One region of the Rhodococcus sp. NPDC057297 genome, then DNA from elsewhere that is predicted to be linked to it. Evidence: riboswitches for the same ligand, from Rfam matches in the RefSeq annotation. Region 1 holds a riboswitch; each other region holds the start of a gene.
What was found. A riboswitch is a leader RNA that binds a small molecule or an ion and turns the genes downstream of it on or off. The one in region 1 is predicted to bind S-adenosylmethionine.
Positions count from the first base shown of each region.

Region 1 (7,425 bases):
GTTCCTCGCAGGACTCGGTGTGTTCTCCGTCATGGGCCTGATCGGGGCAGGTGCGGCCGAGCCGTGGATGATCGTCGCAGCGCGGCTGGGACAGGGGATAGGTGCCGGCACCGTCAGCTCGCAGGTTCTGGGCATCATCACCGATCGGTACAGTGGCCGCGAACGCGCGAAGGCACTCGGTGTCTACAGCACGGCGGGCGGCCTGGCAGGCCTCTGTGGTCCGATCCTCGGCGGAACGCTTCTCGGCGTTGCCGATCCAGACGTCGGCTGGCGCCTGCTGTTGCTGCTCAACGTCCCGTTCGCCGTAGCGACCCTGATCGCGGGTTCCCTGTGGCTACGCAGGGATTCCAGTAGACGCTCCGGCGCCAGCATCGACGTGCTCGGCCTCCTCGCACTCGGTGTCGCGACGCTGCTGCTGTTGCTGCCCATGGTGTCTTCGCTCGGCGCGGTGTTCTCGACCCTGTCGGTGGTCGGATCCGTGGGACTGCTGGTGGGCTTCTGGTTCTGGGAGAAGCGTTTCGCGTCGAGGGGCGGCACACCCGTTCTCCTGCCTGCACTGCTGGCCGCCAAGGGATACACGCTGGGGACGGCCGTTGCGATGTTCTGGTTCGGCGCCGTGCTGGCGCTGCAGGCGGTGCTGAGTCTCTACCTCATCGAGGGCCTGGGATACCCCGCGCTGCAGGCCGCTCTGATCATGGTCGGCAGTTCGATTCTGATGGCGGTGACGTCTGCGTTCGGATGGAGGGTCGTAGCGAAGTTCGGCCGGAGTGCCGTGGTCGGTGCGATCGTGCTCGAACTGTTCGTGGTGGCCGGCTACATCGGCGTGATCGCATACCTGCCCCGGGGTGCGACGGTACCGGCGTTCGTCGTGCTCGCGGTGTTGTCCGGCGTGGCAAGTGGATTCGTGGACGCACCGAATCGCGCGATGACGCTCGAGTACTCGCCTCCCCAGGCCAACGGCGTCGCGGCCGGATTTCTGCAACTGTCCCAACGACTTTCGGCAACAATTTCCCTCGCCGCGGTGCCGGGTATCTACCTGGGGGTGCTCGCGGCCGACGACACCGACTTCGGGCGTGCGGCAGGCCTCGGACTCGGGGTCAGTGGCATGATGCTGATCGGGTCTCTCGTATGTGCAGTGACGGACAGCAGGCGTAGAGCTGATCGGAGACAGCAGTGACACGAACAGAAGCGACACGAACTGAAGTGAGCCAGAAGGCCTCGGTGACACCGAAGTTCTCGTGGTTTCTCCCGACGGGCGGTGACGACGAACGTCTGGGTGGCGCGTCGCACGGAGTCGGCATCGGGGCCACCGGAGTCGTCGTTGCGGACACCGGCCACCGGGAGGCGTCGCTCGACTACCTCACGCAGGTCGCGCAGACCGTCGATCGGCTGGGTTTTCACGCGGTTCTGACGCCGACGGGTGCGCACTGCGAGGACGCGTGGCTGGTGACGTCAGCGCTGATTTCGGCGACGAAGAATCTGAAGTTCCTGGTGGCTTTTCGTCCCGGTGCCGTGGCGCCTGTCCTGTCCGCGCAGATGGTGAGCACGTTCCAACGATTGTCGGCCGGACGTGCGTTGTTGAATGTCGTCGTCGGTGGAGACGACGCCGAGCAGCGAGCGTACGGCGACACGCTGGACAAGCAGTCGCGGTACCGTCGAGCGCAGGAGTTCCTCCAGATCGCGCGAGCCGTGGGCGACGGCGAGGCAGTCTCGGTGCACAGTGAGTTCTACGAGGTGGACCGGCCTGCAGGTGGATTCGGCGGGTACGCATCTACTCCGCTGCCCGAGGTGTACCTGGGCGGGTCCTCGCCGGAGGCGATCGACGTCGCAGCCTCCGAGGCGGACGTGTTTCTCACCTGGGGAGAACCGCCCGCGCAGGTCGCGGACAAGCTCGCCGCGGTCAAGGCCGCCGCGAGGGAGAAGGGGCGGAGCATTCGCGGCGGGATTCGCCTGCACGTGGTGACGAGGGAAACCAGTGAGGAGGCGTGGCAGGTCGCGGAGAATCTGATCTCGGGTGTCGACGACGAACTCGTTGCGCGGCGCCAGAAAGCGTTGCGCAGCATCGGATCCGAAGGGCAGCGGCGAATGCTGGATCTGCACGGTGGGGACCGAACGAAGCTTGTGGTCGGACCCAATCTGTGGGCCGGTTTCGGGCTGGTCCGCGGCGGAGCGGGCACGGCCCTCGTCGGGAGCCACGACGAGGTGGCCGAGCGAATCCGCGAGTACGTCGGCGTCGGGATCGAGGAGTTCATCTTCTCCGGCTATCCGCACCTCGAGGAGGCCGAGCACTTCGGGGAAGTACTGCGCAAGAACTTCACCTAGTTTGCCGGTAGGAAACCTACCCAATTGGCGTGACCCGCCTGCGTCGTCGTAGACTCGTCGGCGAAACACCATCCAGAGCGACCGAGAGACCTGGCTCCATGACGTCGCAGCAACCCCCCGCGGGGTGAAACACGCGGGTGAGGGTGCTACCGCCGGGACCGATGGAGGAACGATGAACAGCACGCAGCACAGCGAGGGCTTCGTCACGGCCTGGGGCCGTATTCACGTGGATCTGTGCCGGTTGTCCGGCTCGATCTGTCGCCGCTGAGTTTCAACTCGGACTGCACGCTCTTCATCCCTTTCCGCCTGGTTCGGCGCGGCGATCTCGCGCGCGTCGATGGCGTCCTATCAAGATCCGGAGTATCTCGGTGTCTTCACGTTCAGTTTTTGCAGGTGTCAGCGCTGTCGCTGCCCTGAGTATCGTGCTCACAGCTTGTGGCGGTGGCGGGGCATCCACCGCGGCCGACGCCGGTGAGCCCACCGCCGGTGGCACTCTGCGCTACGGACTGTCGGGGGCTCCCACCTGCTCGGACCCCGCTCAGTCGGGAACCAACCAGACGATCTACGTAGTCAGGCAGGTCGTCGACTCGCTGACGGATCAGGACCCGGAGACGGGCGAGATCACTCCCTGGCTCGCAGAGAGCTGGGAAGTCGCACCCGACGCGTCGTCGTTCACGTTCACGCTGAAGGACGGTGTCACGTTCAGCGACGGCACACCGGTCGACGCGGAGGCGGTGAAGGCCAATTTCGACTCGATCGTGAACATCCTGACCACGGCCAAGTCGCCGCTCGGTGGTAGCTACCTGTCGGGTTACCAGGGCACCACTGTCGTCGACCCGCTCACTGCGCAGGTCGACTTCGACGGCCCGAACGCACAGTTCCTGCAGGCGACGTCGACGGCGCAGTTGGGCCTTCAGGCGCTGTCCACCGTCGCCAAGCCTGCCGAGGAACGGTGCGACGGCTCCAACGTCGGCAGCGGGCCGTTCACCTACGCCGATTATCAGCAGGACAGGTCGGTCACGTTGGCCAAGCGCACCGGGTACGACTGGGGCTCGGACGTGTTCGGACACGAGGGCGAGGCATACCTCGACACGATCGAGTTCACCGTCGTACCCGAGTCGGGTGTGCGTACCGGCAGCTTGTCCTCCAACCAGCTCGACGCCATCTCCGACGCGCTTCCTCAGGACGCGCCGCAGATCGAGGCCACCGGAGGGCAGATTCTGACGACGTCCAACCCGGGCACACCGTTCGGCTTCCAACCCAACGTCACTCGCGGGGTGCTGCAGGATCCCGAGGTCCGTAAGGCGCTGGTGCCGGCGATCAACCGTCAGGAACTGATCGACACCATTCTCGGACCCGACTTCAAGGTCGCGACGAGCACGCTGGCCAGCAAGACCCCCGGTTACACGGAGTTGGCGGACGTCACGTACGACCCGGAGAAGGCGAAATCGATTCTCGACGCAGCAGGCTGGGTGCCCGGTGCCGACGGAATCCGCGAGAAGGACGGCCAGAAGCTCTCGTTCAAGGTCATGTTCAGCGCGGTGTTCGCCGGTAATCAGGCGATCCTCGAACTGACGCAGCAGCAGCTTCGCGACGTCGGAGTGGATCTGCAGCTCGAGCTCGTTTCCAATTCCGAGGCCACGGCGCGTCAGGGGACGAAGGACTACGACTCGACGTACTACAACAGCACCCGCGCCGACGGCGACATCCTGCGTACGTCCTTCGCCGTGGACGGGCGAAACCTCAACGCCCGCGGACCGATTCCCGACCTCGACGCCTCGCTCGACGAGGAGTTGGCCACCACCGACACCGCTGCCAGGAACGAGATCATCGCTACCGCGCAGCAGCAGGTTCTCGACAACGGACTGTGGATTCCGACGATCGAACTGTCGCAGGCCATCGGTGCCGGACCGAACGTGCAGGACCTGAAGTTCGAGGCGTCGGCCCGGCTGCAGTTCTTCGACACCTGGCTGAGCGGACAATAACCATGATTCGTTATCTCGCACTGCGCGTCGTGCAGGCCGTCCTCGTTCTCTGGGCGGCGTTCACGATCTCGTTCATCGTGCTGTTCCTTCTGCCGTCGGACCCCGTCAGCATCGCCGCCGACTCGGCGGGGTCCGGTACGCCCGTCGACGCGGCGGCCATCGCCGAGTTGCAGGCGCGATACGGACTGGATCAGCCGGTGTGGGTGCAGTACTGGAACTCTCTGAGCGGTGCAGTGCGAGGTGACTTCGGGTTTTCCATCGCCACCGGTCAGAAGGTCACGACGGCCATCCTCGACGCACTGCCGAGCACCCTGGCGTTGGCGACGACCGCGCTGGTGCTGTCGCTGATCTTCGGCGGATCGGTTGCCTTCCTGGCCACCTACACGCGTGTCCAGTGGCTGCGTACCCTTCTGTTCTCCATCCCGCCGTTGGGCGTCGCGGTGCCGACCTTCTGGGTCGGGCTGCTTCTGCTGCAGGTGTTCTCGTTCCAACTCAGGATCTTCCCCGCGTTCGGTGACCAGGGAGCGTCGTCGCTCGTGCTGCCTGCGATCACGCTCGCGTTGCCGACGGGTGCCGTGATCGCTCAGGTTCTCGCCACATCGATGACCACGACCTGGAAGCAACCGTTCGTCGAATCTGCCCGCGCCAAGGGAGTGTCACGTCTGCGAGTACAGACCAAGCACGTCGTGCGGCTGTCCTCGATTCCGGCCTTCACCATCGCGGGTGTACTCGTCGGCAACCTGCTCGCCGGATCGGTCGTCGTGGAGACGGTCTTCTCCAGGGCCGGTGTCGGCAGGTTGACTCAGACGTCCGTTCTGGCGCAGGACATTCCTGTGGTACAGGGCATCGTCGTTCTGACGTCGCTGGTGTTCGTTCTGGTCAACCTGCTGGTCGACCTGTTCTATCCGTTGATCGACCCTCGGATCGTGTCCGAGTACAAGCAGTCCGCTCCCGCGAAGGAGAAGGCACATGTCTGACATCCTGACCCGCGTCGAGACGGTCGCCACCGCTGAACCCGTCGTCCCGAAGCCGAACCCTGTTCGTCGTAGACCGCGTGTGCGGTCACTGGTGAAGAACATCTGGCTGGCGCTGTCGGTCGTCGTACTGGTTCTCGCCGTCGGCTTCGCATTGTTTCCCTCGCTCTTCGCCAGTGGGGACCCTCTGAAGGGAACGCCTGCGGACAAATTGCAAGGGCCGAGCGCGGCGCACTGGTTCGGAACCGACAACATCGGACGTGACCTCTACACCCGCGTCGTCCACGGTGCCGGGTTGTCGCTCACCGCAACGTTGTTCGCGGTCGCGATTGCACTCGTGGCCGGATCGCTGATCGGTCTGCTCGCAGGCGCCGTCGGCGGCGTCGTCGACGCGATCCTGATGCGCATCGTCGACGTGTTGCTGTCGATTCCAGCACTTCTTCTCTCGCTGGCGTTGGTCACGGCGCTCGGGTTCGGTACACGCAACGTCGCCATCGCTGTCGGTGTCTCCCTCGTCGCGAACTTCGCGCGCGTCATGCGCTCCGAAGTGCTGCGTGTGCGGCAGTCGCTGTACGTCGAAGCCGCCTACGCCTCCGGCGTCCGGTGGTACGACGTGTTCGGGCGCCACATTCTCCGCAACTCCTACGGACCGGTCATCGCCCTTGCCGCAGTGGAATTCGGCCAGGCGGTGCTGGCGGTGTCCGCCCTCAGTTTCCTCGGATTCGGCGCTGTTCCACCGACACCCGAGTGGGGATCGTTGATCTCCGAGGGCCGGAGTTTCCTGGCCACCGCATGGTGGATGACCACACTGCCCGGCCTGGTGATCGTGGCCGTCGTCCTGTCGGCGCACCGCGTCGGCCACGCAATCGAGGGAGGCACACGATGAGCCCCATTCTGGAAGTCGAGAACCTCCAGGTGGACTACGGCAACGGTGCCGCGGTCCGAGGAGTGTCGCTGACAGTCGAGCGCGGCGAAGTGGTGGCGGTGGTGGGTGAGTCCGGATCGGGCAAATCGACGACGGCACACGCGATCATCGGTCTGCTTCCCGGCGCGGGTCGCATCACTTCCGGCGAAGTCCGCTTCGACGGCAAGCGGATCGACGATGCCTCCGAGAAGGTGCTGGACCGCCTGCGCGGGGCTCACATCGGTCTGGTTCCCCAGGACCCGACGACGTCGCTCAACCCGGTCATCCGAGTCGGTGAGCAGGTGGCCGAGGTGCTCCGCGTGCACGGGCTGGCCACCAAGCGGTCGGCGAAGCTCGAAGCGATCAGGATCCTCACCGAGGCCGGGATCGACAACCCCGAGGTGCGGGCCCAGCAGTACCCGCAGGATCTCTCGGGCGGTCAGCGTCAACGCGTTCTCATCGGCATCGCACTGGCATGCACGCCCGAGCTCGTGATCGCCGACGAGCCCACGTCCGCGCTCGACGTCACCGTGCAGCGCCGCATCCTCGACCACCTGGACGCCCGTATCGCCGAGACGGGGACGGCCGTTCTGCTCATCACGCACGACCTCGGGGTCGCTGCCGACCGCGCCGACCGGCTCGTCGTCATGAGCAAGGGTGACATCGTCGAGACCGGGCGTACCTCCGAAGTTCTCGCGAACCCGAAGCACGAGTACACGAGGTCGCTGCTGGCAGCCGCACCCAGCCTGGGGACGGCACTGCGGCCGGCCAGGCCGTCGACGACACCGATTCTGACGGCCACCGAGGTGTCCAAGACGTTCCGAATCGGACGGCAGGAGTGGAGCCTGCGGAACGACCCGAAAGGCGGTGTGCACCTCGATGCGGTGAAGGCTGCGTCGTTGACGGTCGAACGTGGGCGGACACTGTCGCTCGTGGGGGAGTCCGGATCCGGCAAGTCGACGTTGGCGCGCATCACCATCGGGTTGGAGAAGCCGACGTCCGGGCGCGTCGAGTTCGACGGGACCGAGGTGACGGGCTTGCGTGGCTCGCGGCTTCGTGATCTTCGCCGACGCGTTCAGATCGTGTACCAGAACCCCTACGCCTCGCTCAACCCGAAACTGACCGTCGAGCAGATCATCGAGGAACCACTCGACGCGTTCAAGGTCGGGACGAGTGCCGAGCGTTCGGCGCGGACCGCGGAGCTGTTGAATCGAGTCGCGTTGCCTGCCGACTACTCCCG
Region 1 covers NZ_JBHUZE010000003.1:461,814-469,238, forward strand. Annotated here, with positions in the region: gene ACFULT_RS12180 (MFS transporter) at 1-1,177, shown strand, start outside; gene ACFULT_RS12185 (LLM class flavin-dependent oxidoreductase) at 1,222-2,322, shown strand; SAM riboswitch class I at 2,388-2,490, shown strand; gene ACFULT_RS12190 (putative leader peptide) at 2,495-2,590, shown strand; gene ACFULT_RS12195 (ABC transporter substrate-binding protein) at 2,691-4,307, shown strand; gene ACFULT_RS12200 (ABC transporter permease) at 4,310-5,284, shown strand; gene ACFULT_RS12205 (ABC transporter permease) at 5,277-6,167, shown strand; gene ACFULT_RS12210 (ABC transporter ATP-binding protein) at 6,164-7,425, shown strand, end outside.

Region 2 (7,425 bases), 150 kb from region 1:
TAGGTGGCCATCGGCTCGGGCTGCTCGTACACCCACGTGGTGCGGCTGGCACGAGTCTGCTTGCGAACCAGCGTGCCGTTGGCGACGGCGTAGTACGGCGAATCGGTCGTGATGGTGATCCCGTAACTGGCCTTCGACACGGGGTGGTCGTCGCACGGAAACCACGACGCCGCGCCGTTCGGCTGACTCGCGACGATGGAACCCTCGGTGAGCTCGTCCCAGCCCACTTCGCCCCAGAACCCGTCGATGGGCTTCGGGGTTCCGCTGTACTGAATGTTCACCACCAGCGCCGCCCCCGACGCAACCGGCTTGGCCGGGGTGATCTTGAGCTTGCCTCGGTGCTGGCTGAACTTCACCGACCGTGAACCGTTGACGGTCACCTTGGACACGCGCAGTGCCGGGCCGAGATCGAACGCGAACTTCGAGACGGTGTCGGTGGTGACCGCCGTGATCTTTGCCTTACCGGCGAGCCGGTTGCTCTCGACCTTGTACTCGAGGTCCAACTCGTACCGCGACACTCGGTAGCCGCGGTTGCCGTTCTGTGGCAGGTAGTCGTCGATCGGTGGGTCTGCGCCGTCGATGTCGAACGTCGGCGTCACCAACTTGGAGCCACCGAATTTCATAGGCCCGCCCCGGAGTGGAGCCCGCCGGAACGACCGTCGTGGGGAGAGTGGAGCCCGCCGGAACGACCGTCGTGGGGGGCGTGGAGCCCGCCGGAACGACTGTCGTCGGGGGCCTCGGTCACGATGCGTGCGTAAGGGTCGCCCTTGGCCCAGGGAGCGATGGGGTTGCCCTGCCAACGGGTGTGATGGGGAACCGTGTCTCCGCGCATGACCAATGATGCAGGACCGACCGTCGCGCCGTCACCGATACCGGCGGCAGGCAACGCGACGCAGTGCGGTCCCAAGGTTGCTCCTCGTCCCAGAGTGACGCTGTCCATGGACATGATCCGATCATGGAACAGGTGTGTCTGCACAACGCACCCTCGGTTCACGGTCGCGCCGTCGGCGAGTGTCACGAGATCAGCCTCCGGGAGCCAGTACGTCTCACACCACACTCCGCGACCGATGTCGGCGCCGAGCCAGCGCAACCACACGTTCAGGACAGCAGTACCCTCGGCGGCCCGCGCGAACCACGGTGCCGCAACGGTCTCGACGAACGTGTCGGCCACCTCGTTGCGCCACACGAACGAACTCCACAGCGGATGCTCGACCTTGTCGATGCGGCCGACCCAGACCCACTTGGCGGCGGCGGACACCCCGGCTGCGACAGCTCCGGCGATCAGCAGCACGAGTCCACTGAGCAGCGCGGTCAGCCAGAAGCCCACGGCGTCGGCGATGGCTGTCAGTCCGAACAGGACACCGAGCCCGATGCCGAACGTCACCATCACCGGGATCAGGCGGCACGTCTCGACGAGAGACCGCGCGATCTTCAGCTTCACCGGCGGATCGAACGTGCGCGACGAGTCCGCCCGGCCCGCTGCCCGGCGCAACCTCACCGGCGGGCTGCCGAGCCACGAGGATCCGGATTTCGCCTTGTCCGGCGTCGCCGACAGGACCGCGACGAGGCCGTTCTTCGGCACGGTGCGTCCCGGCCCGGTCATGCCGGAGTTGCCGAGGAACGCACGCTTGCCGACCTTCGCGTCGCCCAGGTGCATCCATCCGCCACCGAGCTCGTAGCTCGCGACCATCGTGTCGTCGGCCAGGAATGCGCCGTCGGCGACGGTCGTGAACTTGGGAATCATCAGCACCGTCGACGCCTCGACGTCCTTGCCGATCTTCGCGCCCAGCAACCGCAGCCAGTGGGGCGTGAGCAGCGACGCGTACAGCGGGAACAGGAACGTGCGGGCCGAGTCCATCAGGCGCTCGGTCGCCCACACCTGCCATCCGATGCGGCTTCGTACCGGGTGATATCCCTCGGTGAGGCCGATGCCGAGCAAGCGGACCGCCACCAGAGTGATCAGCGCGAAGACACCGAGCGAGACGAGCGTGGCGACCGGAAGCATGATCGCCGCGCGCCCGACGGCACCCAGCAGGGTCGTCGCGGTGTGCAGCCACCACCCCATCAGCACGAGCGACACACCGAGGGAGAAGATCGCCATCCCGGACAGCATGAGCGACGCGACGCCGTAGGCGAGCACCCAGCGCGTGGCCCGCGGGGGAGTCTCCTCCGGCCACGGGTGCTCGGCCTTGCCGACCTTCTGCGCGGGCGATCCGGCCCACAGCTGACCCGCCTTGACCCGGCCGACGACGGCCGAACCCGCACTCACCACGGCGTTCTTGCCGACGGTCGTGCCCGGCAGGAGTGTTGACCGGGCGCCGACGGTGGCGCCCGCACCGATCTTGATGCCGCCGATGTAGACGATGTCGCCGTCGATCCAGTGGCCGCTGAGATCCACTTCCGGTTCGACCGAACAACCGTCGCCCAGCTCGAGCATCCCGGTCACCGGGGGAAGGGTGTGCAGGTCGACGCCCTTGCCGATCTTCGCGCCCAGCGCTCGGGCGTAGTAGACCATCCACGGCGCACCGGACAGGTTGGAGGCGCCACTGGCGTCGGTCAGCCTCGTCGCGGTCCACAGACGAATGTGTGCGCTGCCGCCGCGCCGATACGCCCCGGGCTTCAGACCGGCCAGCAGAATTCGAGAGCCGACGACCGAGATCGCCATGCGTCCGACCGGAGTGATGAACGCGACGAACGCGATGAGAATCCACCACCAGGACACCGTCGGCGCCCACGGAACTTCGGCGAACCAGCTCATCACGTTGAACAGGATCCCCAGCCAGGTGACCCACTGCAGACCCGTCAACGTCGTCAGTGGAACCGTGGCCGCGATCTGTGTCCACTGGGCCGACCTGGACGTCGGCTCGACCTCCCGCGGAACCACCTCGACGGGCGGCTTCAACTCGTCGAGGTAGCGCGCGAGCGACCCGAGTCGAGGGTGGTCGTAGAGCTGCGCGACGGTGATCTCCGGGAACCGCTCGCGCAGTGCCGTCACCAGCTGAGCCGCGGACAGGGATCCGCCGCCGTTCTGGAAGAAATCCGCGTTCTCGTCGGAGACCTGCGCGCCGAGGATGTTGGTCCACAGCTCCGCGACCCAGCCTGCCGTACCGGCGAGATCGGAGCCCTCGCCCATGCCGGGCAACGGCCATGGCAGGGCGTTGCGGTCCACCTTGCCCGACGTCCTCGTCGGCATCTCCTCGACGAGCGCGAGCCGCGGAACGAGTGCCGACGGCAACTGTTCGGCCAGAATCCGGCGGGCGGCCTCCACGTCGAAGTGAGGATCGGTGCTGGCCAGATAGCCGACGAGCACCGAATTGCCTGCGCCGGTCTTGCGCACGGCAGCGGCCGCACCACCGACACCGGGAAGCGCCTGCAACGCGTTGTCGATCTCACCGAGCTCGATCCGTCGGCCACCCAACTTGATCTGATCGTCGGCGCGGCCCTGGAACAGCAAGCCTTCGAGCTCGAGCTTGACGAGGTCTCCGCTGCGGTAGGCGCGGTCCCATCCGAGCGTCGGCATCGGTGCGTACTTCTCGGCGTCCTTGGCCGGATCGAGATAACGGGCAAGGCCGACGCCGCCGATCACCAGCTCACCGACTTCTCCGACGGCAACAGGGTTGCCCGAGCCGTCGACGACGGCCAGGTCCCACCCGTCGAGAGGAAGACCGATCCGAACAGGTCCCTTGCCATCCATGATCGACGCGCACGCGACGACGGTGGCCTCGGTGGGTCCGTAGGTGTTCCACACCTCGCGGCCGTCGACGGCAAGACGCTCGGCCAGTTCCGGCGGGCACGCTTCGCCGCCGAAGATCAGCAGTCGCACGGCTTCCAACGCGACGGCAGGCCACAGGGCAGCGAGCGTCGGGACGGTCGAGACGACGGAGATGTCGCGGGACACCAGCCACGGCCCGAGGTCGAACCCACTGCGCACCAGCGATCGGGGAGCGGGCACCAGGCATGCACCGTGCCGCCACGCCAGCCACATCTCCTCGCACGAGGCGTCGAACGCCACCGACAAGCCGGCGAGGACACGGTCGCCCGGTCCCAGCGGATCGTCCTGCATGAACATCCGAGCCTCGGCGTCGACGAACGCCGCTGCGTTGCGATGACTGACCGCAACACCCTTCGGGGTGCCGGTGGAGCCGGAGGTGAAGATGACCCACGCGTCGTCGTCGGGAGTCGGGGTCGTCAGAGCATCGGGGGCGGGTGTGTCCTGCTTCTCGGCCGTACCTGCGGCGATACCGCCAGCTGTGACAACAGCGGTCACTTTGGCCTCGCCGAAGACGAGCTCGGCCCGCTCGTCGGGGTCGTCGGCATCGACCGGCACGTAGGCGGCGCCTGCGTTCAGGATCGACAGAATTGCGACGTACAGAGAGAAGGAACCGGACGGCATCCGGATGCCGACGCGATCGCCGCGCCGGACGCCGGCCCTGGCCAGCCACTGAGCGCCTTCGTCGATGTCCTCGATCAGTTCGCGATAGCTGACGGAGACAGTGCCGTCGTCGATGGCCGGTGCGTCGGGAAACTGCGACGTCGTGGACCGCAGGATGTCGATGAGCGTGCGTTCCTGTGGAGCACGCTCACCGCGCAGGAACTCGGGCGGAACCCCGTTGCGGGTGTCGGCCGTTTCCGATGGTGATTGCACAGACAACCGGGTGTCCTTCTTCTCGTGTGGTACCGAAATTCGAACGAACGTCGCGCGTCGTTATCTCATGTTCGGTTGTCCAGAAGGTGAACAGTCTCGGCTGTCCCCTTCCGACACAAGTCGTAGCTCGGCATTGCGCGGATTCTACTAGGAAGTGCCCCGTTTGCCCCCGTCGAAGGGTTTCCTACCTGGGAGGTTGACAATCCCTCGCCACGTTTGCCATCCTCTTTTCAGGTCATGAGTACCAGCATCGAGCCCCGGCTTGCTGGTCGGCAACCCTCCTCCGCGGTGGGGTGCTCCGGGTGACGACCTGGCTGGCGCCGGAAAACCGGTGCAGCAAGCGCGGACTCGATTTCTGACAGGTACGTCGGGTCCCTTGATCGACAAGGGGTTATTTGTCATGACTGCTGTTCTGAACAACTCGTGTGCGTCTTTCGCCGCCGTCAGCGGAGCTGACCTTCAGGTCCCGTTGGTCGACGGAACGAGTTGCACGTACGCCAATTTCGACTACGCGGCCAGTGCGCCTGCGCTCGCCGAGGTCACCGCACGGATCGCCGAGTTGCTTCCGTACTACTCGAGCGTGCATCGCGGCGCCGGGTACGCATCCCGTGTGTGCACGGCTGCGTACGAGAAGGCTCGGGTGACGGTAGCCGATTTCGTGGGCGCACAACCGGATTCGGTCGTCGTCTTCACCAGGAACACCACGGATTCGCTGAACTTGCTCGCCGGGTGCGTGCCGGGTGACACCGTGGTGCTGGACATCGAGCACCACGCGAACCTGTTGCCCTGGAGGGACCGTCGCGTTGTGGTCGCCGCCGACTCGATCGCCGAGACGCTGACGCGCGTCGAGGTCGAACTGGAGACGAAACCTGCTGCGCTGCTCGCGATCACCGGCGCATCGAACGTCACCGGAGAGGTGTTGCCGATCCGCGAACTGGCCCAGCTCGCGCACTCGCACGGCGCGCGCATCCTCGTCGACGGCGCGCAGTTGGTGCCGCATCGCCGCATCGACATCGGTGATCTGGGTGTCGACTACCTCGCGTTCTCCGGCCACAAGCTGTACGCACCACACGGTGCAGGCGTCCTCGTCGGCAAGCGGGACTGGCTCGACGCGGCCGAGCCGTACCTCGCCGGAGGCGGCGCCGTGCGCTCGGTTTCGATCGATCGGACCGAATGGGCGCCGGTGCCCGCGCGTCACGAGGCCGGAACCCCGAACGTCCTGGGAGTCGTCGCACTGGCCACTGCATGCGAGGCGCTGGCTCTGCACGAGTCGGCAGGATCGATCTCGCACGAGCGCGAACTGTCCGACCGTCTGCGCGACGGCTTGTCGTCGATCGACGGCGTCAGCCTTCTGACGGTCTGGAGCGACGCCCCGGACACTGTGGGCATTGTCACATTCACGGTCGACGGGTACGGCCCGGGCGAGATCGCCGCGTACCTGTCGGCAGAGCACGGAATCGGTGTGCGCGACGGCAAGTTCTGCGCTCATCCACTGCTGTCCAGGCTCGGCCACGCAGGCGGAGCCGTACGCGCCAGCCTGGGGCTCGGCAGTTCCGGAAGCGACGTCGACAGGCTGATCGACGCGGTCCGGACCCTCGCAACCGACGGCCCGTCCTGGACGTACGAGGAGGACGGCGGATGGTGGAATCCGGTGCCGGATCCCCGCCCGTTCCCCGATCTGGTCGACGGTGCCGCAGGCGTGGGATCCCCATGCGCCACACAAACGGTTAGCATCGCTTCATGACAGCAATTGCTCTGTCGCAGAGCGGACTCTGGTCGGATCGCTACGTCGATCTGTGCCGTACCGCTTCGGGTTCGTGTAGGCGTTCGGGCTAGGCCTCAGCCGTCATATCCCTGCTTGCATCAGAAGGACTTCACCTTCATGTCGAACAGTTCAGCCGTACGCGTAGCACTCGTCCACCCGTCGCAGTGGACCGAAATCACCGACGCAGCCCCCACCGAGACAGTCGTGCGGATCCACGCCGCCGACCTTCGTGAAGGGCAGCAGGCACGTGCTCGTGCCCGCGCCGAGGCCGTCGAGGTGGGCAAGGACGCGGACAGCGTCGCCGTGTTCCTCGACATCGAAATCCACATCGCCGACGACGCAAGGACGGCTCGCCGCGAGTTCGCGGCCCTCGACGCGCCCACGGTCCCCGGATCCATTCGCTACGTCGGAACACCGTCCGGCCTGGCCGGCCTGATCGCCGACGTCAAGGCAGCCGACGTCGCCGACGGTGTGACGCTGGTACCCGTCGGGCCCACGTCCCGGAATCTGGACCGCGTCGCCGACGGTGTCGTGCCGTGGCTGGAGGACCGCGGCGTGGTCTTCGCAGCGGATGCAGTTCTCGAAGGTGCGGGCGTCGCTCGTCGCAGCCGAGTCCTCGCGTCCTGACTCAGGGCACCTCGCGGCCCGGTCACGTGTTCAGGTGACGGCGACCGCGAGGCCTGCGGTGATGCGCAGTAGTTCTGCACTGGTGGTCCGGAAGACAGTGTTCGGATGCCCTGCCGCCGCCCACAGCTCTTTGTGTTCGGCCAGTGACTCGTCCACGTAGGTGGGCAGGTTGGTGGGGTGGCCGACGGGCGCGATGCCGCCGATCGGCTGCCCGGTCGCGTGTTTGACGACGTCGAGTGGGGCACGCGTCAGGGTTCCGTCGAGGCGGGCGCCCGTCGCCTCCAGGTTCACCTGGTGTGCACCCGACACGAGCAGAAGAACCGGGTCGTCGTCGAGCAGGAAGACCAGCGACTTCACGATCGCGCCGACGGCGACACCCAACGATTCA
Region 2 covers NZ_JBHUZE010000003.1:314,147-321,571, forward strand. Annotated here, with positions in the region: gene ACFULT_RS11445 (M1 family metallopeptidase) at 1-623, opposite strand, end outside; gene ACFULT_RS11450 (Pls/PosA family non-ribosomal peptide synthetase) at 620-4,651, opposite strand; SAM riboswitch class IV at 4,879-4,994, shown strand; gene ACFULT_RS11455 (aminotransferase class V-fold PLP-dependent enzyme) at 5,046-6,389, shown strand; gene ACFULT_RS11460 (hypothetical protein) at 6,528-7,037, shown strand; gene ACFULT_RS11465 (YbaK/EbsC family protein) at 7,068-7,425, opposite strand, start outside.
Region 2: linked by a shared signal. The riboswitch ahead of ACFULT_RS11455 (aminotransferase class V-fold PLP-dependent enzyme) and the one ahead of ACFULT_RS12190 (putative leader peptide) in region 1 are both predicted to bind S-adenosylmethionine.

Region 3 (7,425 bases), on a different contig from region 1:
CGATGGATCAAGGACTTCGCCGAGCTGGGCATCAAGGATGAGGTTGTGCCGTTGATCATGAAGGAGAACGCAATCGGAGTCCTCGGGTTGGCCGAGAAGTGACGCCGACGCTGTCGACACGTTTTGTCGCCCACCTGTCGGTCGATGTCGGTGAACCCGTTGCCCTCGGTGACACACCCGAGGGACGGAGGCGGCTCGTCCCGATCCTCGGCGGGCACGTTCAAGGGCCCGAGCTGAGCGGACGCGTCGTCGGCGGCGGCGTCGACATCCAAGTGCAGCGAACGGAGACGCGCACCGAGGTCGATGCGACCTACGCGATCGAAACAGACGACGGCGACACCGTGTTCGTGCGCAACGGCGGAATCCGGGTCGCCAGTGTGGAGGACACGATGTCTCTCTCCCAGGGTGTTCCGGTACCTGCGGAGCGCGTTTACTTCAGAACGGCTCCGCATCTGTCGACGACCAGCGGCAGGTTGGCGTGGATCAACGACCGAACATTCGTCGGACGCGGAGAGCGGTTCCCGGTGACCGTCGAACTCGATGTGTTCGTTGTGGAGTAGTCGCTCAACAGCAGTGCCCACCCACCTTCGGTGTCTCAGGTGCCAGGTCGAGCATCACGTTGCCGTCGAAGAAGCCCGTCGGCTCGAGCGTGACGGGGCTTTCGAACGTGTCCAGTAGTCCTCTTTCGAGGACTACTGGACACACTCTTCCGTTGCTAGCGTCAGCTCGGTCAGGTGCTGCAATTTATTCGACGGACAAAGGATTCGTGGTGTCCACTCTTCTTTCAGGCAAAGTCGCCGTCATCACCGGAGCCGCGAGTGGCATCGGACGGGGTATCGCATCTCGGTTCGTCGACGAGGGCGCGCAGATCGTTCTCACCGATATCGACGACGATGCCGGAGCTGCCCTGGCTGCAGAGCTCGGGGAGCACGCCGTCTACGCACACGTCGATGTCACCACCGAGTCCGACATCGCCGCGGCAGTCGCTTTGGCTGCAGATACTTTCGGATCGCTGGACATCATGGTGAACAACGCTGGTGCACAGGGTGACCCGTCATCGATCATCGACGCAGATCCCGATGGATTCGACCGAACCGCAGCTCTCCTGACACGATCGGTGTTGCTCGGACACAAGCATGCTGCGCGCCGGTTCATCGCCCAAGGAACTCCAGGCAGCATCATCTCCACGGCCAGTGCTGCAGCGATTCAAGGTGGCTGGAGCACCGTCGGATACACCGCAGCCAAGCATGCCGTCGTAGGGCTGGTGCGACAGGCCGCCGCGGAACTGGGCCCCAGCGGGATTCGATCGAACGCCATCGCGCCCGGAATCATCATGACTCCCATCATGGCCCGCACCTTCGGCGTCGAGCCCGCGAAATCCGAGCAGTTCACCGACTTCCTGGCCGCGCGACTCGGACCCGGACAGCCCTCGCGTCGGGTCGGGTTTCCCGACGACATTGCCTCGGTCGCTACCTTCCTCGCCAGCGACATGGCGGCCTACGTCAACGGCACCGTCATCCCGGTCGACGGCGGCGCAACCACGGTGACACTCGGAACGTTCGCAACCGACGTCGTAGCTGCTGCAGCAGAGTTTGCCGCGTCACAGCCATGACCAGCCAAATGGCGAGTTCGTCGGGAGTGGAGTCGGACGAGCACGAGTCATCGACAATCCATGTGTGCCTCGACGTGTCCGCGACGGCGGACGTTGAAGACCACGTGTGGCTCACGGGATCTCCGCCGGCCAAGACCGTGTTCATTCGAGCCGACGACCTCGGCCAAGCCCAGTCGATGCGCACGCGGATACGACGTGAACTCGGAACCGAGGGAGAAGATGCGACGAGTGTTGCCGTCGTTCTCGAGTTGGAAACGCACATCGCCGAGGACGCACGCACGGCACGAAAGGAATTGGCTTCGTCCTCGACCGGCGCAACCAAGACGGTTCGTTACGTCGGAACGTCGAGCGGGCTGGCCGGCCTCGTCGCCGATATCGAAGCCGCGTCCGTTGCGGATGCTGTACTGATCATCCCGGTGGTTTCTTCGCGTCGTCAGGCCGTGTGCAACCGCATCTCAGCAGAGGTGGTCCCGCTGCTGAGGCGCATGGTGTAGGAGGCCGAAGTCGGTCAACCGCCTAAGGATGACCATGGCCCATACCAAACGATAGTCATTTAAGGTTTGGTATGGTTGCATGATGGCCAATGATTCGAACAGCGGCCTGGCCGCCGTCGAGTACGAAGATCGGCCATGGCAATCGTCGGCCGCTGCTGCCTCCAGGACACAGCGCAAGCTGCATGCAGGTGACTACAGGGCTGCAGTGCCTCCGCGGATCGCCGATCTGGAACTCCGACTCACCGATGAAGTCGCGGCCGAATCCGAGGACGCGCTGCGTGAAATCGTCCGATTCGACGAGTACGCATCGCAGCGTCTCGGCTCGTCGACCGAGTTAGCGCCGATGAGTTCGATCTTGCTCAGATCCGAGAGTGCGGCCTCGTCACAGATCGAAAACCTCACGGTCGGCGCGCGGTCCCTCGCGCTGGCCGAGCTGGGTTCACCCACCAGTCGCAACGCATCGATCGTCAGCGGCAACGTGCGTGCGATGGAGGCCGCACTGGCAGCGAGTTCGACGGTGTCTGCCGGATCGGTACTGGCCATGCACAGGGCACTGATGGAGCCTGCGGGCGATCCCGACGCAGGGCAATGGCGAACTCAGCAGGTCTGGATCGGTGGCTCCGATTTCGGGCCCCACCACGCCGCATTCGTTCCGCCGCATCACGATCGACTCGGGGCCTGTTTGGACGACCTCTTCGTGTTCGCGTCGAGAGCTGATCTGCCCGTCCTTCCTCAGGTGGCCGTCGCGCACGCGCAGTTCGAGACCATCCACCCGTTCACCGACGGCAACGGTCGTACCGGCAGGTCGTTGGTACATACAATGCTCCGTCGGGCAGACGTGGTCGAACGCGTCACGGTTCCGCTGTCCGCGGGTCTGCTGGCCGATACTGCGTCGTATTTTGCGAGTCTCGACTTGTACCGACAGGGCGATGTCGAACCGATCGTTCGCCGGCTGAATGCCGCGGCGTTCGCAGCTGTATCCAACGGAAGGATGCTGGTCGACGAACTCGCCGGTGTGCGTGACCGGTTCGGCGCCGGCGTGGTTGCGCGTCGTGAATCGGTTGTGTGGAGCCTCCTCGACGCTCTGATTGCACAACCGGTAATCGACAACGCCTTCGTGCAAAGGACATTCGGTGTCAGCGACATGGCTGCTCAGCGGGCCATCGATCGACTCGTCGGCGCGGAAGTTCTCCATCAGACCTCGAAGGGGCGACGAAACCGCGTCTGGCAAGCGGATGAGATCCTCGATGCACTCGACCGTTTCGCCGAGCGCACACGTCGAGGACGGAGATGAACTGCGCTGCATTCCCAAGCGGCCCCAGTAGATGGACGATGCGTCAGTAGGTCACGCGAACGGCGAACTGTGCCCGGTTGTCGACTGGTTTGCTGTCCAGTGGTCTGCGGATTCCGCCCGGCGGGGCTACCCCCTGGGGGTATATGTTGCTATCGTCGATGGCATGCAGTCAGTCGGCTTCCGTGGACGGGGCGCAGCCTCGACTGGACTTCTGATTGCCCTGGTGGTGTTCGGGGTGCTGCTGATGCATTCTGTGACGCCGGTTCTGTCGGCGTCTGGATCGATGATCGGCGATCATGGCTCGATGGTGGCGTCGGACGCCGTCGACGGCTCGGTTCCTGTCGCATTCGGCGAGCATGACTGCCCGTCGGCGCATCAGATGATGCACCCCTGCATGGGCACCACGGTGTCGTGGTCTGCGCTGACCGACCCGGCGACGAGCGGTGAGATCGACCTGTCGCCGATATCGACCGAGTGGCGCCACATGGGCGTCGACTCGACTCAGGAGCGAGCTCCTCCGTGGACATTGTGGGTGTTGGACAAATCGGTGACCTTGCGAGTGTGACAGGGAGCCCGGTCGACGAGCGTCTACCGGCGGATCTGATTCCCTGTTCTACTCACTCTTGCAAGGAGTTTCACATGCATACCAAGATTGCCGCCTCGATCGCCGCTGCCACCGTCGGCGCGTTCCTGCTGAGCGGCTGTAGTGACACCTCGACCGATTCATCGATGGACGAGCATTCGATGACGTCGATGTCGTCCGCGACTATGTCGTCGATGCCGGCGAGTGCGTCGGCTCAGTTCAACGATGCCGACGTGATGTTTGCGCGGATGATGTATCCACACCACGCACAGGCAGTCGAGATGGCGGAGATGGTGCAAGGCCGTAGCGACAACCCGGACGTGCAGGCGTTGGCGTCGGCGATCGCTGCCGCGCAGCAGCCCGAGATGGACCAGCTGACGAGCTGGCTGGCCGAGTGGGGTCAGCCCGCACCCTCGGGGGACATGGGCACCATGGGCGGCATGGATCACGGCTCGGGAATGGGCATGATGACCCAACAGGACATGGATGCGTTGGCCGGCCTGACGGGTGCGGAGTTCGATCGGCAGTGGTTGACGATGATGATCGCTCACCACACCGGTGCGATCGAGATGGCGCAAGCCGAGATCGCGAACGGATCCAACCCGGACGCGCAGCAGATGGCCCGCACGATCGTCGACACGCAGCAGCAAGAAATCGACACCATGCAGCAACTGCTGGGCTGATCTGAAGTTCTGTCCAACGAAGGGCCGCATCCTCATTCACCTCGACGGGGATGCGGCCCTTCGCTGGGTGTCACACTGCAGGGAGGAACCGTTCGGGCGTGGCTCGAATCATGCATCGTCGCTGCAAGGTCTGTTCGTACTACCGTTGCTAAACGGTATTCCCTTCGTGCCGTAGGTCGACGTCGAACATGATCGGTTCGAGACGGTTCATTCAGCGCACGCGTCGGACGACGAGGTAGTGCTGGTCGGTCGACGACCAAGGCGAGTATCGTCGGATGCAGGTTCAAGAGTGGCAGTCACGCGGTACCTGGCCGACTGTCCGGCAACCCCGTTTCCATCGACAGGGGTGCCCCAGGGGAAGAACCGGCTCGACCGACGACCGTCGGCGAGCAAGTCGATGGAGGTACCGAACCTCCGGGACGAGGTGAGTCATGTCTGATCCATTCGGACTTGCTGAGGCACAAGCGAAGTGGAACCCGATCCCGCCGGAACGCAGGCGACGGTGGTGCCGAACCCTGCTCGACTACCCGCCGATCTGGTACGGAACCTTCGCGATGATCGCGACGAGGCAACACATCCTCGACGGTGGCTACACCAACATCGACGCGTGGATAGATCTTGCCAAGAGGGCGGAAGCTGTTGGCTTCACTCCCGAGACGTGGCTGATCTTTCGTCAAAGTCTTCAGCGTGAGTACCTGATCGAGGACTTCCCGTCCCACCCGGCGAACCGGCCGAAACGGCTCGGCAACGGCGGGATCGAGTCCCTCGTCGTCGACCCGGAGGATTTCGCCGACTGGCCATGGATGTACGAGGCAGGGTATCGAGCATCCGAGTCGACAGTCAGATCCCTCGCACGACCGGCCGACCTGTAGGTCACCGCACTGCGGTCAAGTGGAACCGTTTCGATGGTCGATGCGTCTAACCTGTTGATCGACGTGATCGAGGGGGTCGGGTGCGTAGACGGATAGCGGCGCAGGTGGCTTTGTTGGCTCTCCTTGCCGGATGCGGTGGGGGTGTCGAGGGCAGTCCCGTGGCTGCTGAACGTTGGGATCCGTGCAGCATCGAACAGTCGGCAGTCGCGGCAACGGGCTTGGATCCTGAGTACCGCGAAGCAGGGTGGGGCAGGGGCATCGAAGTCCCGGACTGGGGTAGATGTGTATTCCGGGCGCCAGGTGGCGCCGACTCGCGCTATGGATTGAGCGTGCTGTCTTCGACGGACCACACGATCGCTGAGGCTCGGGCAAAATCGACCAACTTGGATGGCCGCGATCTATTCATCGGTGGGCGCGACGCCTACATGTTCAGGACTGAGTTCGGTGACGCGATCCGTGACTGCCAGATCGCTGTCGAGGTGCCGCGGGGGGTGGTGGTCTTCAAAGCGCTGTACAACAAAGCAGACGGTGTGGACGCGTGCGAGGTGGTAGCCATGCATGTCGAAGATTTAGAGTCCGCGGTTCCTGCCGCGTCCAAGTAGGGGGGGCTAAATGAGTAGTGACGAACCAACAACATACTGGCAGGCGCTAGCTCTAGCTGCTGACAACAATCAGCTGTACCTGAATTCCGAGGCGGCACAGGCGTGTTACGAGTCCTGCGAAAAATACATCGAGAGACTACGGGCACACCAGGACACTGCCCGGGACCTTCGGGATCTGACGGGCTGGGGTGACTTCGATATGGGACTTCATCTGCAGAAGGTTTTCGCCGACAAAGCCGAAGGCGGCGAGAACAACATGGTCGACGTGTTGCAGAGTCATATCGACGTCGTCGAAGAAATGAAGGTTGTCTTCAACAAGTTCTTCACTTCGACCCGTGACGTCGACAAGGCAAATGCCGCAGGAATTGAGGTCGAAGGGCCGAGATAGCGGCAGTTGGCGCGGACGCGCAGCGATGGTCGTGGCCTAACGCTCGTACTCCGATTTCTCGCACTGGATGCAACGTGAGCGTGTAGCGACAGGGTGTGCGAGAGACGATCTGTGTCGACCTACCGGCATTGCCGCCTCCATCGACTGGGGTGCCCCAAGGGCAGAACCGGCTCGTTAACGATCGTCGGCGAACTGATCGATGAGAGAGAACCCCCCGGCCGACCTGTTGGTGGCGCCTGACTGGAACCATTTCGATGGTTGTTGCGTCTAACCTGTTGATCGACGTGATCGAGGGGGTCGGGTGCGTACACGAATAGCGGCATCGATGGCTGTAGCGGCACTGCTTGCCGGATGCAATGGGGGTATCGAGGGCAGTCCCGTCGCTGCTGAACGCTGGGATCCGTGCAGCATCACCCCAGAAGCGGTGGACGCAACTGGGTTGGACAACTCCACCCGTCAGGAAGGGTGGGGTCGCAGTATCGAGGTTCCGGACTGGGCGCGGTGCGTGTTCAGTGCTCCAGGAGGCGCGAATTCGCCTTACGGACTGAGCGTGATGTCATCGATTGAGCACACGCTCGACGAAGCCCGTGCCGACCCCTCTAATCGTGACGGCCGTGATCTAACAATCGGTGGTCGCGATGGCTACATGTACGTTACCGAGTTCGGTAAGGCGCTCAGAGACTGCAAGATCGCTATCGATGTCCCGCCAGGCGTTGTGGTGTTCACTGCGCTGTATGAGATGGACGACGGCGTGGATGCCTGCGAAGTAGTCGAGAGGCACGTCAACGATCTGGAGTTTGCGGTTCCGGCCGCACCGAAGTAGGGGGCTCGATGAGTAATCCTGGAGAACCGGTCACCTATTGGAAGGCCCTGGCTGTTGCTGCAGACAACAATCAG
Region 3 covers NZ_JBHUZE010000008.1:156,485-163,909, forward strand. Annotated here, with positions in the region: gene ACFULT_RS21300 (amidohydrolase family protein) at 1-102, shown strand, start outside; gene ACFULT_RS21305 (DUF3237 domain-containing protein) at 99-560, shown strand; gene ACFULT_RS21310 (SDR family NAD(P)-dependent oxidoreductase) at 770-1,612, shown strand; gene ACFULT_RS21315 (hypothetical protein) at 1,609-2,106, shown strand; gene ACFULT_RS21320 (Fic family protein) at 2,189-3,400, shown strand; gene ACFULT_RS21325 (DUF6153 family protein) at 3,564-3,965, shown strand; gene ACFULT_RS21330 (DUF305 domain-containing protein) at 4,040-4,666, shown strand; SAM riboswitch class IV at 4,948-5,068, shown strand; gene ACFULT_RS21335 (mandelate racemase/muconate lactonizing protein) at 5,098-5,538, shown strand; gene ACFULT_RS21340 (DUF3558 family protein) at 5,697-6,140, shown strand; gene ACFULT_RS21345 (hypothetical protein) at 6,151-6,528, shown strand; gene ACFULT_RS21350 (DUF3558 family protein) at 6,854-7,351, shown strand; gene ACFULT_RS21355 (hypothetical protein) at 7,360-7,425, shown strand, end outside.
Region 3: linked by a shared signal. The riboswitch ahead of ACFULT_RS21335 (mandelate racemase/muconate lactonizing protein) and the one ahead of ACFULT_RS12190 (putative leader peptide) in region 1 are both predicted to bind S-adenosylmethionine.

Region 4 (7,425 bases), on a different contig from region 1:
GGTCGGTGTCCAGCTGCCGTGCACCGGTGGACGCCCATCTCCACGTACGGACCGGCAGCAACACCGGAGCCAACGTTCCCAGCCCGAGCCCTCGCCAGGTCCAGGAGCCCGACAGCACAGCCGCGGCAACGAGGATCGACGTCCATGTGCACAGCGCCACCAGCCACTCCGCTGCGCGGACGGTCGCGACCGATCCCAGTAGAAGCACTCCGCTCGCACCGGTGAACTGCCACGGTGTAGGCCTTTCTCGCAGCGCGAAGGCGACTGCGGCGACGACGGCGGCCGTGGTGATGGAGTATCCGACGCCCTGTCCTCCGAGAACCGATGCTCCCACCACACCTGCGGTCATCGCGGCGATCAAAGCCTTTCGCGGCGCCGACGCATGGCGGAGCACCGGCCACACTCGCGGGGACCACGGTGACCATCGACGCGTTGACCGGTTGTGCGGCGGAACGGCCGGAGCAGGCCCGGTGGAAGTGGACTCCGGTGTAGCGATTACGTTCATTTTCCCTTACCTCACAGTTGTTCTGGGCAGGACTTGGAGCGACGACACGCGTGTGCGTGCGCCGTGAGTGAATGTGGTTCTCGTGTGGGACCGGGCAGGGTTCAGTTCTGCGGAAGGCACACCCGGATGTGGCACCCCGGTGATCTGTCCAGGACTTCTATGGTGCCGCCGTGCAGTTCGGTCGCCCACCGGGCGATCGCCAGACCGAGTCCGGTTCCGCCGCCTGTGGCACCACCTCTGGTGAACCGATCGAACACCGAAAAACGTTCGGAGGGTGAGATTCCCGGACCGTCGTCGGACACCTCGATCCTGACCCCTTCCGATGCCGGCTTCGCGGACACTGTGACGGAGGAGCCTGGAGGGGAATGCTCGACGGCATTGCTCAGCAGATTCGTCACGATCTGCTGCACTCGTGACCGGTCGGCGGATATCTGCAGCTGGTGCGGCGTCACCACGACGCGCACCCGCCCGTACTCCGACGCCACCGCGACGAGGAAGTCGTGCACACCGAATCTTTCCGGCCGCAGTGGGAGCACTCCCCCTTCGAGCCGGGACAGATCCAGCAACTCGGTCACCAGGTCACCGAGCTTCTCCGTTTGACGCAGTGCCACGTTCAGCGTTGCAGGATCGGGCTCGCTCACGCCGTCGACCATGTTCTCCAGCACCGCACGAAGTGCCGCGATCGGCGTCTTGAGTTCGTGGGAGACGTTTCCGATAAGCTCACGCCTGTACGTGTCGGCGGCTTCGAGATCAGCGGACATCGTGTTGAAAGCCTCGGCGAGTTGGCCGACCTCGTCACGCGAGCTCGCACGCACCCGCGTCGTATAGTCCCCTCGTGCCATTGCGCGGGCCGCGGCCGTCATCTCTCGCAGCGGTGAAGTCATACCGTGCGCCACCAATTGCGTTGCTGCGATGGACACCACGAGCGCGGCCAGCAGCGTGTAGCGGAACTGCCAGCTCGCACCGATCCAGAACGTCACGCTGGCCAACAGCAGAACGATCCCCACGATCAGAGCAACCTTTAGTTTGAACGACGTCAGCGAGTCCAGCGGTCGCGGCAATCGGACAAGCGGGATCGGAGCCCTCATCGTGGAGTCTCCAGCGCGTACCCGACGCCGTGAACGGTGCGGATCAGCGTGCCGCCGAGCTTGCGGCGCAACGCTTTCACATGACTGTCCACGGTCCGACTGCTGGCAGAATCCTCCCAACCCCACAGTTCGGCGAGGAGGGTGTCGCGGGCGACCGCAGCGCCGGGTCGAGCCGACAGGAATGCAAGGATGTCGAATTCGGTTCGGGTGAGGTGAATTTCACCGTCGGGTCCGCTCACGCGTCGCGCATCGTGGTCGATTCGAAACGCGCCGAGCGTCATCGCCGCCGTCGCCGTCGATACCGCGGTGGTGCGTTCGGCGCGACGAAGGAGTGCGTGCACCCGCGCGACGACCTCGCGCATACTGAACGGCTTGGAGAGATAGTCGTCGGCGCCGACGCCGAGTCCGACGAGCATGTCGGTCTCGTCCGACTTCGCGGTCAGCATCAGCACCGGAATCGGACGGTCCGCCTGGATCCGTCGGCACACCTCCAGGCCGTCGAAACCCGGCAGCATGACGTCCAGAACCACGACGTCCGGCTTCTCGCGGGCACAGACCTCGACCGCCGACGGTCCGTCGTGCGCCGTCACCACGCCGAAACCTTCGCCGCGGAGTCGTGCGGCCAACGCGTCGGAGATCGTGGGTTCGTCGTCGACGACCAGCACTGTGCGGTTCATGATGTCGACCCTAGAGCCCGAACATGGAGGAGTCCGTCGGGAAATGTGGAGGTTCGGTGAAGATCCGTCGGGCCGCGTGAGCGACGCGGGACGCGGCTCGATGCGCCCACATTAGGGTCGGCTACCCTTACGGATCTGAACGAGGCCCGACAGAACTCGAGCCACGTCACTCCCCCTCCGAAAGGCACCCTCATGGCCGAATCCACGCGACTGCTCCGGTGGGCCGCCGCCGCGGCTGCTGCAGCACTTCTGCTGTCCGCTTGCTCGAGTTCGTCCGGCGACACAACGAGCACTCCCACCAGCGGCGCGGAGTCGAGCGGCGCGTTTCCGGTGACCGTCGACCACGCCTTCGGCGAGACGACGGTGGAATCGGAACCGCAACGCGTCGTCTCCGTGGGTTACACAGAGCAGGACACCCTTCTCGCCCTCGGCGTCACTCCCGTCGGAATCACCGAGTGGTACGGCGAGCAGCCGTACGCCACCTGGCCGTGGGCACAGGACGCGCTCGGCGACGCACAGCCAGAGGTGCTGGACAATTCCGACGGATTTCAGTACGAGCGAATCGCCGCGTTGGACCCCGATCTGATCATCGGTACGAACGCGGGTCTCGACCAGGAGACCTACTCGAAGCTCAGTGAGATCGCCCCCACCATTGCTCAGTCCGGTGAGTACACCGGATTTTTCGAACCGTGGGATGTTCAAGCTCGCAGCATCGGCACCGCTGTCGGTAAGAAGGACGACGTCGACAATCTCATCTCGGGCGTCGACGAGAAGTTCGCGTCCGCGAGGTCCGAGCACCCGGAGTTCGAGGGAACCAAGGCGATTTTCCTTCAGAACGCCTTCTACGACGGCGACGCCATCGCCTATCAGAACGGCTTGAGCACGGATTTTCTGACCGACCTCGGGTTCGCCGTGCCGTCGGACATCGATGAATACGCACCTGCGGACGGCAGCGGCCAGGCATACATTCCGCTCGAGAACCTGTCGGTCCTGGATTCGGCCGACGTGCTGCTGTGGGCCACCGAGAAGCCCGAAGATCGCACCGCACTCGAGCAGGAGCAGGTGTATCGGAACCTCGAGCGGGTGAAAGAGAACAAGCTCGTGTTCACCGATGACGTCACAGCAGGCGCGATCTACTTCACCAGCGTCCTGAGCCTGCCGTACGTGATCGACAAGTTGGTCCCGGCCTTCGCCGGCACGCTCGCGGGGGACGGCGCAGCCACCACCACGAGCTGAACGATCTCGGCCTGGATCAAGCAGCGCGAGCGTCGGTCCGACGCTGCATCCACATCGCGGTGGACAGAACGGCGAGACCTGCGACGGCCAGGATCGCACCTGCAGCCGCGGGCGCCGTGTAGCCGAAACCGGCGGCGATGACGGCACCACCGAGCGCAGCACCGATTGCATTGGCGAGGTTGAACGCCGCGTGATTGAGCGACGCCGCCAGTGTCTGAGCGTCCTCGGCGACGTCCATCAACCGGGTCTGCAGTCCGGGGATCACCGACGAGCCCGACGCGCCGATCAGGAACACCAGGATCAACGCGCTGATCGGGTTGTGTGCGGCCAGAACGAACGCAGCCAGGAACACGGCCATCGATGCCAGCCCGAAGAACGTTCCCCTCAGCTTGAAGCGGTCCGCGAGCCATCCGCCGAAGTAGTTGCCGGCTACCATGCCGAGGCCGTAGATCATCAGCGCGACCGGCACCAGAGTGCGTGCCAGTCCCGCGACGTCGGTCAGCGTCGACGAGATGTAGGTGTACACGGCGAACATGCCACCGAAGCCGACCATGCCGACGAACAGCGTCATCCACACCTGGCTTCGGCGAAGTGCACCGAGCTCGGTGATCGGATTGGTGGTCGGCATGCCGTCGAGACGAGGCATCCACATGATCAAGGCTGCGACGGTGAGGGCACCGATCACGCCCACGACGGCGAACGCACTGCGCCAGCCGAGGAGTTGCCCCAGCCAGGTGGCTGCGGGAACACCGACGACGTTGGCGATCGAGAGTCCCATCATGACCATGGCGACCGCTTTGGCCCGCTTGCCCGGCTCGGCAAGATGCGCCGCGACGAGAGCCGCGATGCCGAAGTAGGCACCGTGAGGCAAGCCGGCAACGAACCTGGATGCGACCAGTTCGTTGAAACTGGGAGCGAACACGGTGCCGAGGTTGCCCAGGGTGAACGCCACCATCAGAGCGATCAACAGTGCTCGACGCGGAACCCGCGCGGCCAGGGTTGCAATCGCAGGCGCCCCGACGACGACGCCGAGGGCGTACGCGGAGATCATGTGACCGGCCGACGGCTCCGAGATTCCCATGCTCGACGCCACGTCGGGAAGCAGACCCATCGACGCGAACTCGGTGGTCCCGATGCCGAACCCACCGATGGACAGGGCGAACATCGCGAACCGCCGCCGTGTGGAGTGCGGACGGTTACTGGTACTCAGACCGTGCGACACCTTCGAACGCACGGCGCCGACATTTCTGGCGAGGGCGGAATCGGTGACAGACACGGCACTACGACCTTTCGGGTTTTCGGAATCGATCAAGAAGATAAAGGACGAACTCAGTCGGCAACGTCCGAGGCATCGATTCTCATCCCCCGCACAAGCAAATTTCGAATCCTCGGGCGGTGATTGTGCTCACGCCCTAGTCCAATGAACATTCCGCAGGCGGGTTGTGCCCGGACTCCTTGTTTCCCGAATTCGATCGCACCGCTAGGATTCACGCCAGGTCATGAGTGCCAGCATCGAGCCCCGGCTTGCTGGCCGGCAACCCTCCAACCGCGGTGGGGTGCCCCGGGTGAGAAGACCTGGTTAGTCGGCTGCGCGCACGCGTGGCCGTCGAGCAAGCGCGGGCCCGCCACGGTGATGTCACATGATGTCGGCGGGCCCACTGACCGGGACTGTCCGATGCGTCGGCGGCCCCAGGAAGAGGTTGATCATGTGTTGTTGTACCGATACGCCCCGCCCCGGCTCTTCCGACCAGAGCCGATTCGAAACCTGATCATCCTTCGAAGACGGAGTTATCACTCACATGACCGACAACACCCCTGACGTCGTGGACGCCACCGGCGCCCCCATCGAAGACCCCACTGCTTCGTGGGCATTCGAGACCAAGCAGATTCACACGGGTCAGACCCCGGACGGTGCGACCAACGCGCGCGCTCTGCCCATCTACCAGACCACGTCGTACACGTTCGACAACACCGATCACGCCGCCGCGCTGTTCGGGCTGGCAGAACCGGGCAACATCTACACCCGCATCATCAACCCCACCCAGGACGTGGTCGAGCAGCGCATCGCTGCTCTCGAGGGCGGGGTCGCCGCCTTGCTCCTGGCTTCCGGTCAGGCGGCCGAGACGTTCGCGATCCTCAACCTCGCGGAAGCGGGCGACCACATCGTCTCCAGCCCGCGTCTGTACGGCGGAACGTACAACCTGTTTCATTACACGCTCCCGAAGTTCGGCGTGCAGGTCACGTTCGTCGAGGATCCGGACGATCTGGAGCAGTGGCGCGCAGCCATCACGCCGAACACCAAAGCGTTCTACGGCGAGACCATCTCCAACCCGAAGAACGACATCCTCGACATCCCCGGCATCTCCGCGGTGGCGCACGAGAGCGGGATTCCGCTCATCGTCGACAACACCGTCGCGACGCCGTATCTCATTCAGCCGCTGAAGCACGGCGCGGACATCGTCGTGCACTCGGCGACGAAGTACCTCGGTGGGCACGGCACCGCCATTGCGGGCGTCATCGTCGACGGTGGCACCTTCGATTGGACGCAGGGACGCCACACCAACTTCACGACCGCCGACCCCAGCTACCACGGCGTCGTGTTCGCGGACCTCGGCGCTCCGGCGTTCGCGCTCAAGGCCCGCGTCCAGTTGCTGCGTGATGTCGGTGCGGCTGTGTCTCCGTTCAACGCGTTCCTCATCAGCCAGGGGTTGGAGACGCTGAGCCTGCGCATCGAACGTCACGTCGAGAACGCACAGAAGGTGGCGGCGTTCCTCGAAGCGCGGGACGAGGTGGAGTCCATCAACTATGCGGGCCTGAAGTCGTCGCCGTGGTACCGCCGCGGCCAGGAACTCGCCCCGAAAGGGCAGGGCGCCATCATCGCGTTCGAGCTGAAGGGAGGCGTCGACGCCGGCAAGAAGTTCGTCAACGCGCTGAGCCTCCACAGCCATGTGGCTAACATCGGTGATGTGCGTTCACTTGTCATTCACCCCGCCTCGACCACACATTCGCAGTTGACGCCGGAGGAGCAATTGGCCTCGGGCGTCACTCCGGGCCTGGTCAGGCTCGCTGTTGGCATCGAGGGGATCGACGACATTCTCGCCGATCTCGAAACCGGATTCGCAGCGGCGGCATCTTGACCATCGGCTCCGTGCACGACGTCCGTCCGGCCGCGGGATTCCCGCCGCCGGACGGACGGCTCGGCAGTATCGACATCGGCCCGCTCGATCTCGAGAGCGGTGCCTCGCTCCCCCAAGTGAGCGTTGCGGTGCAGCGCTGGGGTGAGCTCGCACCCGGACGCGACAACGTGGTTCTCGTCGAGCACGCTCTCACCGGCGATTCGCATGTCAGCGGACCCGCCGACACGGATCATGCGTTACCTGGCTGGTGGAACGGGATGGTCGGACCCGGCGCACCGATCGACACCGACGAGTGGTGCGTCGTCGCATCGAACGTCCTCGGTGGCTGTGGCGGAACGACGGGCCCCAGCTCGCTTGCCGAGGACGGTAAGCCCTACGGCAGCCGATTCCCCGGCATCTCCATTCGCGACCAGGTTGCGGCCGAGGTCGCGCTCGCGGATGCACTCGGCATCCAACGCTTTGCTGCCGTCGTCGGCGGTTCCATGGGCGGCATGCGCACTCTGGAGTGGATAGTCGGCCATCCCGAGCGTGTCGGCGCCGCTCTGGTACTCGCCGTCGGCGCCCGCGCCACCGCGGATCAGATCGGCACGCAGACCACTCAGATGGAAGCGATCGCGTCGGATCCGGACTGGCAGGGCGGTGATTACCACGGCACGTCACGATCCCCTCGCGCTGGACTGAAGATCGCTCGGCGCATCGCGCACCTGACGTATCGCACCGAGAGCGAGCTCGACCTCAGGTTCGAGAACAACCCTCAGGGCGACGAAAACCCCTGGAACGGT
Region 4 covers NZ_JBHUZE010000010.1:4,684-12,108, reverse strand. Annotated here, with positions in the region: gene ACFULT_RS23275 (DUF4153 domain-containing protein) at 1-505, opposite strand, end outside; gene ACFULT_RS23270 (HAMP domain-containing sensor histidine kinase) at 607-1,593, opposite strand; gene ACFULT_RS23265 (response regulator transcription factor) at 1,590-2,270, opposite strand; gene ACFULT_RS23260 (iron-siderophore ABC transporter substrate-binding protein) at 2,463-3,506, shown strand; gene ACFULT_RS23255 (MFS transporter) at 3,523-4,671, opposite strand; SAM riboswitch class IV at 5,002-5,129, shown strand; gene ACFULT_RS23250 (bifunctional o-acetylhomoserine/o-acetylserine sulfhydrylase) at 5,306-6,643, shown strand; gene ACFULT_RS23245 (homoserine O-acetyltransferase) at 6,640-7,425, shown strand, end outside.
Region 4: linked by a shared signal. The riboswitch ahead of ACFULT_RS23250 (bifunctional o-acetylhomoserine/o-acetylserine sulfhydrylase) and the one ahead of ACFULT_RS12190 (putative leader peptide) in region 1 are both predicted to bind S-adenosylmethionine.